DNA from 2 places in the Fictibacillus iocasae genome. Region 1 is predicted to be linked to the other one. Evidence: a T-box and tRNA genes for the amino acid it is inferred to sense, from the RefSeq annotation. Region 1 holds a T-box; the other holds one or more tRNA genes.
The links. The T-box of region 1 lies ahead of trpS (tryptophan--tRNA ligase). A T-box ahead of a tRNA ligase gene usually reads a tRNA of that ligase, here a tRNA-Trp.
Positions count from the first base shown of each region.

Region 2: it encodes a tRNA-Trp, which carries the amino acid that the T-box ahead of trpS (tryptophan--tRNA ligase) is inferred to sense. The anticodon was not compared.

Region 1 is NZ_JBHTCP010000014.1:117,072-123,077, reverse strand. Features, by position in the region: gene opp3C (oligopeptide ABC transporter permease) at 1-93, opposite strand, end outside; gene opp3b (oligopeptide ABC transporter permease) at 96-1,022, opposite strand; gene ACFQPF_RS08895 (peptide ABC transporter substrate-binding protein) at 1,224-2,897, opposite strand; gene ACFQPF_RS08890 (DUF3899 domain-containing protein) at 3,307-3,675, shown strand; T-box leader at 3,703-3,950, shown strand; gene trpS (tryptophan--tRNA ligase) at 4,006-4,995, shown strand; gene ACFQPF_RS08880 (YjbA family protein) at 5,052-5,798, opposite strand; gene ACFQPF_RS18525 (YuzI family membrane protein) at 5,856-6,006, opposite strand, start outside.
Region 2 is NZ_JBHTCP010000048.1:116,337-122,342, forward strand. Features, by position in the region: gene trmL (tRNA (uridine(34)/cytosine(34)/5-carboxymethylaminomethyluridine(34)-2'-O)-methyltransferase TrmL) at 1-321, opposite strand, end outside; gene ACFQPF_RS15005 (amidase domain-containing protein) at 457-1,338, opposite strand; gene ACFQPF_RS15010 (methylated-DNA--[protein]-cysteine S-methyltransferase) at 1,410-1,946, opposite strand; gene queG (tRNA epoxyqueuosine(34) reductase QueG) at 2,008-3,153, opposite strand; gene ACFQPF_RS15020 (B3/B4 domain-containing protein) at 3,225-3,887, shown strand; gene ACFQPF_RS15025 (hypothetical protein) at 4,073-4,423, shown strand; tRNA gene ACFQPF_RS15030 (tRNA-Leu) at 4,578-4,662, opposite strand; tRNA gene ACFQPF_RS15035 (tRNA-Cys) at 4,704-4,777, opposite strand; tRNA gene ACFQPF_RS15040 (tRNA-Gly) at 4,795-4,869, opposite strand; tRNA gene ACFQPF_RS15045 (tRNA-Gln) at 4,879-4,953, opposite strand; tRNA gene ACFQPF_RS15050 (tRNA-His) at 4,958-5,033, opposite strand; tRNA gene ACFQPF_RS15055 (tRNA-Trp) at 5,054-5,127, opposite strand; tRNA gene ACFQPF_RS15060 (tRNA-Tyr) at 5,162-5,246, opposite strand; tRNA gene ACFQPF_RS15065 (tRNA-Thr) at 5,353-5,428, opposite strand; tRNA gene ACFQPF_RS15070 (tRNA-Phe) at 5,445-5,520, opposite strand; tRNA gene ACFQPF_RS15075 (tRNA-Asp) at 5,524-5,599, opposite strand; tRNA gene ACFQPF_RS15080 (tRNA-Met) at 5,675-5,751, opposite strand; tRNA gene ACFQPF_RS15085 (tRNA-Val) at 5,920-5,995, opposite strand.

The DNA.
Region 1 (6,006 bases):
AAGCGATGGCTTGCTGATTTCTTCACTTTTTTGTTTATCTTGCTTGGCAGGCTGGAACAGGTCATCTGTCAGCTTTTTCTCTATCATACTCATGGTTATTTCCCTCCTGCGATACGGATACGAGGATCGATTAGTCCGTAAAGAATGTCAACGACAAGAAGGATGACGACAATCAAAGCACTATAGAAAAGAGTGATGCCCATGATCGTCGGATAGTCGTTTACCATAATCGACTTTACGAACTGGTCGCCGATTCCAGGAATTGCAAAGATTCGCTCTACAACGAGTGAACCGGTAATAAGGTTGACCGCCAAAGGTCCAAGAATCGTAATGATTGGAATCATCGAGTTGCGGATACAGTGCTGCAGGATGACGACATTTTCGCTCATTCCTTTGGAACGTGCAGTCGTAATATAGTCCTGTCCAAGCACCTCAAGCATCTCTGTTCTCATAAATCGGGCAATGGTCGCGATTACCCCTACGGATAGTGACAGTGCCGGAAGTATATGGGTTTCTGGCCCCTCCCAAAAGGCTACAGGAAGCCACTGGGCCTTTACGCCTACAAAATACTGCAGCAGACCTGCGAGTACGAAGCTCGGCACTGCGATTCCGAAAACCGCGATAACCATAGCGCCGTAGTCAACAAACGTGTTGTGTCTCAGTGCTGCTGCAATTCCTAATAGCAGACCAACGATCGTGCCAAAAATGAGTGCTTCCATCCCTAAAGTGGCGGATGGGCTAATTCGGTCAACAATCATCCCTGATACTGTGCGGCCGTCATACTGGAACGTAATTCCTAAATCACCCTGTGCCAATTTCACTATATAATTCATGTATTGAACAGGCACCGGGTCATTTAACCCGTATTTTTCATTAAGCATATAACGCTGCTGCTCCGAAAGTCGGTCCTGGTTGTTAAAAGGAGAACCCGGAAGCAATTTCATCAAAAAGAATGTAAGTGTTGCGATGACGAACAACGTCAAAAGCATGTATCCAACACGCTTCAATACATATCGCAGCATTACACACACCTCCCCCAAATGTTTCACTAGTGTTTCAATTGATAACTTTCTGTAATCTCTATAGTAAGGGACAATTTACTATATAGCAATATAAATTTCTCTGTTTTTCGACAATTCTGGCATAAAGCCAATCTATTCTAAATCATGGAAAAAGAGAGCACATGTCAGGAACACATGCACTCTCCTGAGAAACCTATAATCTTACTTCTTGCCTTCGATATAAACCCACTTGTAAGATACGTCCGCACCGAATAGGTGGTTAACACGTTCCTTCACGTAAGGTTTTTGAAGTACTGCAGCACCACGCTGGTACATTGGAGAGATACCTTGATCTTCGAAGAGGATCTTCTCAGCTTCAAGCATCATTTCCCAACGCTTCTTCTCATCTGTTTCTTTCTTCGCATTTGTTACAAGCTCATCGTATTTCTTGTTAGAGTAACCCATTTGGTTATGAGCGCCATCAGTGATGAACATGTCGATGAATGTCATTGGATCCTGGTAGTCAGGGCCCCATCCAGCGAATGAGAAGTCATACTCGCCCTTGCTTTCGATTTCAAGCTTTTGCTTGAACGGCTGTGCCTTGATTTTTACTTTAAGGCCAGGAAGGTTCTTTTCAAGCTGTGACTGGATAAACTCACCGATCTTCTTAGAAGAATCAGAGTCATAGTTCAAAAGCTCAAGAGTGATTTCTTTCTTGCCAAGCTCTTTTAGACCTTTTTCAAAATGCTCTTTCGCTTTAGCAGCGTCAAATCCGCCAAAGTCACCGTTTGTCTTGCGGAAGTCTTCTCCGTCCTTAGAGAACGTGAAGTCAGATGGTACAAGGTAGTAAGCTGGCTTTGATCCATTGTTAAGGATAACATCAGTCATTGCCTTCTTGTCGTAACCCATGTCGATCGCTTTACGGATGTTTACGTTCTTAAGCGCTTCGTTCTTCTGGTTCAGACGAAGGAAGAACACAGTCGCTTCAGATTCAGTCGTGAAATCAGGGTTGTCTTTGAACTGGTCAACGAACTCAGCATCAAGGCCAGCACGATCAACTTGTCCAGTTTCATATAGGTTCACACCAGTTGCAGTGTCTTTTACGATCTTAAAGTTAATTTCGTCAAGCTTTACAGCATCTTTATCCCAATACTGGTCGTTTTTCTTTAACTGCCATCCTTCGTTGTGCTTCCATTCAGAAAGGACGAACGGTCCGTTGTAGATAAGTGTGTTAGCTTCAAGAGCGAACTTGTCGCCTTGTGATTTTGCAAACTTTTCGTTTTGCGGGTAGAATGTTGCGAATCCAGTAAGACCTAGGAAGTAAGGAGCCGGAGCTTCAAGTGTTACTTCTAGTGTCTTATCATCGATCGCTTTAACACCAAGCTGATCAACTTTTCCGTAAAGAGGGTCCTTGTCGTTTTGAATCGCGTTAGCGTTCTTAACCGGCCCCATGATGTACGCATACTCAGAAAGAGTATCAGGGTGAAGTGCTTTTCTCCAAGAGTAAACGAAGTCGTTGGCCGTTACAGGCTCGCCGTTGCTCCATTTTGCGTTTTCGTTAAGAGTGAATGTATAAACTGTTCCATCTTCAGAAACTTTGTGGTCTTTCGCCACACCTGGTGTTGGCTTTTGGTCTTTGTCTAGACGGTAAAGACCTTCAAATACGTTGTTCATAACTTCGAAAGATACAGAGTCAGTTGCTTGTGAAGAATCCATTGATGGAATCTCTTCTCCTTCAAGCAAGTTAAGCACCTGTGGTTCTGAAGGAGCTTTGTCCTTTTCTCCCGGTTTGTTCGCTGGCTTTTCTGATCCGCTTTCTTTGCCGCTGCACGCTGCAAGGAATACGCTCAGAATAAGTACGAGTGTCATTAGAAATGACCATTTTGACTTTTTCATGCGTTGACCTCCCCTTTATTTGTTGTTGCTTTATCGGATGAAAGTATCGTGAATTATCAGACATTTTCATCTACAAGTTCGATTATACAAGTTTTCTAACAATTGTGCATTTAATTTTTTTGCTCTTTTTACAAAAACCGCATGATATTTACGTTTACTTAACAAAAAATAGGTACAAAGAACTATATTGTAACAATAGAAAATCACCTCATTTACGCCTTATTTCTTACATTTTTTTCTAGACCTTTATTCCTGCATCCCACTTTTTTCTCTCTCTTCTCACTCTGCCGCAACAGATTTGTATCTCCTTATTGGCATCATTTTGATACAATAAACATGGCATCCAATTTTATTTGGATGTCGAGTCTCTGCCAAGTCATCCCTATTACCTATGGAGGTTTAATCATTTATGTCGAACATTGCATCGCGCTCGCTCTTGATTGCCAGTATACTGGCTTTAGGTAGTTTCCTTTTCTCTTTTTTCTTTTATCAAGAAATTTCTCTTTTACACTATATAAACACCCTGTTCATGGCTTCCCTTTTCGCCGCAATGGCTGGACTTGTCCTGTATATCCTGAAGGGCGGCCTGTTTGATCTCTTTGTTTACAGCTTCAAGAAAATGGTAAGACTGCTGACCAGGAACCCAAAATTTCACGAAATGACGATAGAAAGCGCCTTTTCACTTTCGGAGAATGTTAACACGGCCTATATGAAGCCTCTTCTCTATTCTGGGATCGGTATAGCTATCCTTACAACTATGGTTGCGTTTTTACTTTAATCTGTATATAATCTAAAAAACTAAAAAAATATTGCGATGATAAAGAGTAGTATATGATGTTGAAGCTTTCAGAGAGCCTGTGGATGGTGTGAACAGGCAGCGGATCACATAGAATGGACTTTGGAGCATCTCTGCCGAACGTTGGTTTCCTAGTAGGCCAGAGCGTGTATGTCCGCACGATACGAATTGGACAGCGCATAGATGGCTGTGCGTTTACAAGCGATTCAGTGTTTACTGAATAACAAGGGTGGCACCGCGGTCCATTCGTCCCTTATACAAGGGACGGATGGGCCTTTTTGTGTTGTATATTAATCATTAGGAGTGAGAAGGATGTCAGTTATTTTTTCAGGCATACAGCCAAGCGGGACGATTACGATCGGAAATTATTTAGGTGCACTAAGGCATTTCGTTGGTTATCAGAAAGAGCATGAATGTTATTTCTGTGTTGTTAACCAGCACGCGATTACTGTTCAGCAAGATCCTGCTGAACTGAAAAAGAACAGCAAAAAACTTGCCGCTCTATACTTGGCAGCAGGCATCAGTCCCGAAGACTCTACGCTGTTCATTCAATCAGAAGTGGCTGCACATACAAAGCTAGGATGGATTTTGCAATGTGTCTCTTATATAGGCGAGCTAGAGCGCATGACTCAATATAAAGACAAATCAAAAGGTAAAGAAGCTGTGTCAGCCGGCCTTCTCACCTATCCGCCTTTAATGGCTGCAGACATCCTCCTTTATGGAACAGATTTCGTTCCGGTCGGGGATGATCAGAAGCAGCATATTGAATTGACACGGGATATCGCCGAGCGCTTCAACAAAAAATACCGCGAAATCTTTACCATTCCACAGCCGCACATCGCCAAAGAAGGCGCGCGTATTATGAGCCTTGTCGACCCTTTGAAGAAAATGAGTAAATCCGATGAGAATGTCAATGCGTTTATCTCCATGCTGGATGATGAAAAGACGATCATGAAGAAAATAAAGCGAGCGACGACCGATTCTGATGGAGTGGTCGCGTACGACAAGGAAAACAAACCTGGCATTTCTAACTTATTAACCATTTACTCTTTATGCTCAGGTGAACCTGTTGAGTCACTTGTCCAGAAGTTTGAAGGCAAAGGGTACGGTGACTTTAAAGAGGCTGTTGCGAATGCCGTCATTTCAGTACTGAAGCCGATTCAAGAAAGGTATGAACACTATTTGCAATCATCAGAACTCGATAAAATCCTAGACGAAGGGGCTGCTAAAGCCGCCAGAAAAGCAGATAAGATGCTGAATAAAGCAGAACGAGCGATGGGGCTGGCACGGCACCGCATCTAAGACGGATAACCGAAAGAAAAGCAGCGGCTTGTGATGGCCGCTGCTTTTGTTAGGATTCAATTGACATGTGTTCCGTTTTCAAGCTCCCAAATTTTTTCGAAATATGGCTGTCCTTTTATGAGTCTTTCACACATCGCATAATGCTGGCTGGACCAGCCTGAGCGAAGTTCGTTATACAGAGCTTCCCATGCTTCGTCAAATTCCATACGCTGAATTTTGCCGTAGGCATTTGGTGTCCACTCTGTGCACCAATATCTCATCTCTGCTGTGTTTTTCGTTGTATGAAGCTGATCGAGCGCCATGAAGAGAAGCTGCTTCAATTGTCTTTCTTTCCGAGTCAACCCTCGCATATCTTCAGGATTTGGAGAAAGAATATGATATTCCTTCTCTTTTTCGGCCGTGAAGAAGCTGTAGCTCTGTACGCTCACTTGTTCTGCCATCTCAAATACAAGCTGCTCTTGACGTGGAATAAGCCGGCTCTTTCTTATTGGAATGCGGTATCCCATCGTATCAATCGTCATCGACTTCTTTTCATCAGTCATGATGAAGCAATGCTCAAGCTGCACTCTTTGGTTGTTCTTTCTTACATACGCCTTCTGATGCACTTCTTCTAACAAGGAATCTGGCAGCTCGTTCAAATCATTCTCGATATATGAAAACAGCAGGGAATCAATTTTAATAATGGGAACCTGGTCAAGCAGCTCGATATAATCATCTTTTCGCCATTCATGAAATTCACACACGTTATAACCGTTCTCTTCCCCTTCAAACCAGTTGACCCAAACATCGCGCAAGTACAGCATGAATACCCCTCACTTCTACTGTTTTGTTAAAAACAGTATAGTCAGAGGCTGTCCAATTTATTCTTTTTCTTCTTGATATTTCTTGTATCGTGTTTTCTTTTTTGAACGCGGCTTCATTGCCCCATAAACAAAAAGAAAGATACCGACAATAAGGAACAGCGTTTCCATTCGTGTTGCTGAAAAATGGAGGTAATCCCTTACACTAAGT
Region 2 (6,006 bases), on a different contig from region 1:
TGTTTCTTTTCCGAAGATGAAGAAGTAATCTTCTTCTCGATTGGTATAGTCAAAGTCTGTATGGTTTCTCTCTCCGAATTTCGTGACAAAGTGAAACTTGCCATCAGGGTATCGGTCGAAGAGTTCTTGTATGTCATTATAATACGTCAAGTTGACGTGCTCCCAGTAATCCAGCCCTGCACGCTTTAAGTATTTATCATCGGTTGAGAACCCGAGCGGGCGGATCAGATGCAGGTGCGTGTCTGTTCCTGCACATGTTCTTGCGATATTGCCAGTGTTCGCCGGTATTTCCGGCTGATAGAGTACAACATGAATAGCCAAAAAGCTCACCTCTTATTAATGATTGCTTCGACTATTATAGCACGCAACAGCGAAAGGGTCCGGTACCATTTCATGAAAATTTAGCGATAACGCCAATTTTCCGATGATGGTACCGGACCCCATGCTTTCTGCACTTTATACGATATGAAAGAACTTATATTGAATCCGCTTCGTGTATGCTGTGGAATCCTCGTATCCCCAGTAGCGCATGCGGCTGTTAGTGGTGTTGGCGTTAACGAGCGGTTCTCCCATCGGATCCTTCGCCACTACAATCGTGCTGTGCTCCCACCTGCCATCACCGTCAAAATCATAGCATACGATGTCACCGGGAAGCAGCTGGCTGGCAGAATATTTTTCTTCTGCGACAAGCCCAGTGCGCGATCCGCTCAAATACCAGCGAAATGCGTTCGCCACACTCCACGAATAGCTCCAGTTATTGTTTCTCATCCACCACCCTTTTGAACGGACGCCATGGTTTGTCATCTGTATACCGCCTGCGTTAATGCATTGCGAGACATAGTTCGTACAGTTCACATCGAAATTTTTGAATGAAGGGTTATGCGAATTCCACCACCGCTCGGCATACTTTACGGCTTCCATCCGCTGATAGATGCCTTTGCGGAAATCGGGCGGAGACATATCGCGGTCGATTTTACTGGCGTCGGTTGAACTTCCTTCTTCAATGATTGGGCCATCGCTCAGCATGACATCATCTTCAAACACACTGCGCCTTTCCTGAACAAGCTCTTCTACATAAAAGTCATAGCCTTGCTTGATCAGCAGGCTATGGTGCACCAGATAGTCGACCTGTGTCTTCCCGTCTGCTTCCTGTGTCCGAATGATCGAACCGCTCGTCTGATTATTGACGATGCTCGCCTTTCGTTCTTTGAGCATCTCTTTTTTTCGCAAAAAACTTTCCTGTTCCTTCACCATATAAAAGACTCTCGATGTACGCTCGCTGCCAATCATCCATTGAGACTGTGTTTGTATATAATTTTTCAGTATATTCGTCCACATGAACGGCCACTCCTCTCTGCTTTATTAACATATGAGAAAACGGCAAAAAAAAAGAACCCGCAAAATGGGTTCTACGAGGATTTCTGGCAGCTAGTATGCTCGATGGAGAGCAGTATTTCTTTCTTATCCAAACCTCCGCCATAGCCAACAAGCGCACCATTGGAGCCAATGACACGGTGGCATGGAATGAATACCGGCACAGGGTTCTGGTTATTGGCCGACCCGACGGCTCTAACCGCTTTTGGTGCACCGATTCCGGATGCCACTTCCTTATAGGAGCACGTTGATCCATATGGTATAGACGTTAGCTGCTCCCAAACTTTTTTCTGGAAAGGTGTTCCGTATAAATCATACTCTAGAGCAAATTCTCTAAGTGTTCCGTTAAAATAATTTCTTAACTGTTCTGTTGCGGCTGCTAATTTTAAAGGAGCATGAACGAGCTCTCCTTTAATAAAATACTTAGCCATCCATGCCTGAAGCGATGGAGTATTTTCGTTTAATGTGCCAAAGTCCAGCCGGCAGATCCCCTTATCGGTAGAAATAATCGTAAGCGGACCAATTATGCTTTCACATTCCTCGTAGTAGAGTACGGTTTTTATCTGACACATACATATCCCTTCTTCTTCGTTACTTGTCCTTTATACTATCCGACATGAGTAACTTTTGCGATTATGAAATTTGTTCATTTTTCATCATTTTTAGCCCTTTTTCTATCTCTGTAAGCACTTTCTCATCTTTTTCGTTTTCTTTTGCCACTATAAGATGATTCTCTGTATTTTCTCCGCCTATTTTACCAAGCGCCCATGCTGCCGTTCCGCGCATGACAGGCCGCGGGTCTTTTGTCATAACATGCACAAGATCAGAAACCGCAGAATTGTCTTTAAAATGAGCAAGAGCCAAAATGGCGTTCCGCTGTATCGGTTTTTTCCCGCGCCAAGACCCTGATACATGGCCAAACTTCTCCTTAAATTCCCGGTTGCTGATTGTAAGCAAGGGACGAAGCAGTGGCTTTGCCAGTTCTGGATCCGGCTCCATCTCCGGATGAAGATGGAAATCCTTTTTCTTATTTTCTGGACACACCGTCTGGCACGTATCGCAGCCGTAGAGCCGGTTTCCTATCTTAGAACGGTACTCATCTGGCATAAAATCTTTTGTCTGTGTCAGGTAGGCCACACATTTGTTTGAATCAAGCTGCCCCCCCTGTACGAGCGCTCCTGTCGGGCATGCCTCGACGCATATATTGCAAGATCCACACTGATCTTCCATCGGCGTGTCAGGCGGAATCGCGATGTTCGTGATTAATTCTCCTAAATACACATAAGAACCGAATTCAGGTGTAATGATCGCACAGTTCTTTCCGGTCCAGCCAATTCCCGCTCTCTCGGCGACTGCCCGGTCGGACAGCTCTCCTGTATCGACCATCGACTTCACGGCGGCATCCGGATGTTTCTCCAAAATGAATGCTTCCAGCAGCTGCAGCTTTTCCCGCAGCACATGGTGATAATCCCTTCCCCATGAGGCTCGGCAAAAAATGCCCCGCCTTGCTCCTTTCACACTTTTCGGAGCGTCTTTCATTTTAGATGGATACGCCAGAGCGATCGAAATGATGGAGGACGCACCTGATAGAAGCCGTTTTGGGTTCGTCCGCTTTTCAATATCCGGCTCTTCAAAACCTGACTGGTATCCAAGCTCCTGCTGAGTAATCAGCCTTGCTTTCAGCTGCAAAAACACGTCTGCCGCTGCAAAGCCGATCTTATCAATGCCGATTGTTTTACTATATGCGATTATCTCTTCCTTTAACTGGGCGCCTGTCATGCTGCGTCCTCCTTTCTGCAAGATTTATTCAATATATGGTACACTTGTGAATAAAAAGGGTGGTGCACATTATGAAAAAAGGGACGATCAGCCCTGCTGTCAAACAGCTTGTCCCCGGCTTTAAAATCGGATTCATTACCTACCATCATATCGCGGTTGGGGATTCTCCGCAAATGATTAAAGGCCGTTTCCAGCTATTCACTGAATCCATCCGTCTTGAGGATAAACAGCCATCAGACTGGCCGTATATTAAAGAATACCGCGATGTTTTCAAGTCTCTCGGAACAGATCCTTCCCGGTACAGACCTGCGTCAGAAGCACTGCTCCGCCGAGTACTGACAGGTAAAGACCTCAGCCCTGTAAACAGTGCTGTGGATGTTAATAACTTCTTTTCTCTGCGCCATGCACTGCCACTCGGCATATACGATGCCAAAATGATCGATGGGGATGTCGAGATCCGGCTCGGTAACGCGCAAGACGAATATGAAGGGTTAAACGGTCGTTTAATGAACATGGAAGGAAAGCTTGTCAGCTGTGATGCGAAAGGAGCATTCGGAAGCCCTATCGTTGATTCTAAACGGACTATGATGACAGAGCAGGCAAAAGAGGCCTTGCATATTATCTATCTTCCTCCGTCATTAGAGCCAGAAAATGCGGAACAGCTTCTAACATCCATCGCTCAAATGTTTACACAAGTTCACGGCGGAGAGGCTCATATCGCGCTTCTTACGTAATAAAGCACTTCCCGAGGGAAGTGCTTTATTAAAACCTACAACTAGCTTGTTATATATATAGTCATGCCAGTCTGAAAAAAGTACTTCACTCAGTAAATTTTTCTATTTATTTGGCAATTGTACAAGCCATGATGATGGAGCTGTCATAGAATATCGTACCTTGTACTTGAAAGGAGTGATGTACAATGGCAGCTTTAACGACTGGGCCTTTAAGAGAGGCAGGAAGTACAGTAACAGTAGATATTATTAACGAAGATGCAGCTGCACAGCAGACGGTTATCATGCAAGCATTCATTTTAGAAACAGATGGCACAAGAACCCCTTTCGTATCCGAAACGTTCACGATTGATCCGGGAGAGTTTGCTACGCGGACATATTCCATCGGCTTTACAGACGCTGTTGAGTTTCAGATTGATGTGTTTCCTTCCAACGATTTTTCCGCAACGTTTCGATTCGCCAATGATCTTGACGAATCCATTGGATACCTCGTCCGTCCTGAGTTAACTGAACTAACCGCGATTACTCCTATACCGTAATAGACGTGCGGACAAGCTGCCGACTGATAATCGGCAGCATTTACATACCTTCATCCATTTTTCTAGCATGTTGCTTATGGCACAAACTGTAATTAAAAAACGGCCTCTACTAAGTGTAGAAACCGTCATTGATTGTTTGTATAAGGAAGTAAAATGGTACCGGTGGCCGGGGTCGAACCGGCACTCCAGAAGGAACACGATTTTGAGTCGTGCGCGTCTGCCAATTCCGCCACACCGGCATGGAATCGAAAATAAGTGCTGCTTGCTGCTAAAATTAAAATGGAGGCGGCACCCGGACTCGAACCGGGGGTAAAGGTTTTGCAGACCCGTGCCTTACCACTTGGCTATGCCGCCGTTATAAAATAAAAAAATGGAGCGGAAGACGGGATTCGAACCCGCGACCCCCACCTTGGCAAGGTGGTATTCTACCACTGAACTACTTCCGCATATAAAAATGGCTGGGCTAGCAGGATTCGAACCTACGCGTGACGGAGTCAAAGTCCGTTGCCTTACCGCTTGGCTATAGCCCAATAATGGGGCGATCGAGGGGAATCGAACCCCCGAATGTCGGAACCACAATCCGATGCGTTAACCACTTCGCCACGACCGCCAGAATATCTAAGATGTAAATGGCAGGGGCAGTAGGAATCGAACCCACACCAAAGGTTTTGGAGACCTTCGTTCTACCTTTAAACTATGCCCCTATAAAAGGTATTGTGTTTGTCTGTCAAAAAAGAATGGTGGAGGGGGACGGATTCGAACCGCCGAACCCTGAGGGAGCGGATTTACAGTCCGCCGCGTTTAGCCACTTCGCTACCCCTCCACATGAGAGACAAATACTATTTTAATTCATGTTTGCTGATTTTTCAAGAGTGAATTTTTTTGTTGACTGATCACTCTTTGCAGCATCTTCACTAATAAAAAAGTGATGGTGCCGGCTAGAGGACTTGAACCCCCAACCTACTGATTACAAGTCAGTTGCTCTACCAATTGAGCTAAACCGGCTCAAGAGTTAAAAATATGGTGGCTCGGGACGGAATCGAACCGCCGACACGAGGATTTTCAGTCCTCTGCTCTACCGACTGAGCTACCGAGCCAAATGGCGGACCCGACCGGGGTCGAACCGGCGATCTCCTGCGTGACAGGCAGGCATGTTAACCACTACACCACGGATCCATTTGGTTGTACCTAAACGGTACTTCTGATATTTTATGAGCTAGGTGTTAATCGACGCAGTTCATAAAATAAAATTGGTTGCGGGGACAGGATTTGAACCTGCGACCTTCGGGTTATGAGCCCGACGAGCTACCAGACTGCTCCACCCCGCGACAATGAGTATGCTTACGGATGATGAGTCCGCGTTTGTTGTTTCTTCCTCTACACGCATAACCAAAGTAGTAGATGCGTCGAAACATGTCGCCGTGTAATCACTGATGATTACGCTCCATGCTCCACCCCTGCATTGATGCATGCAATGGTGTTTTTGAAAGAATAAATGGTGGAGGATGACGGGATCGAACCGCCGACCCCCTGCTTGTAAGGCAGGTGCTCTCCCAGCTGAGCTAATCCTCCGGATTTTAAAG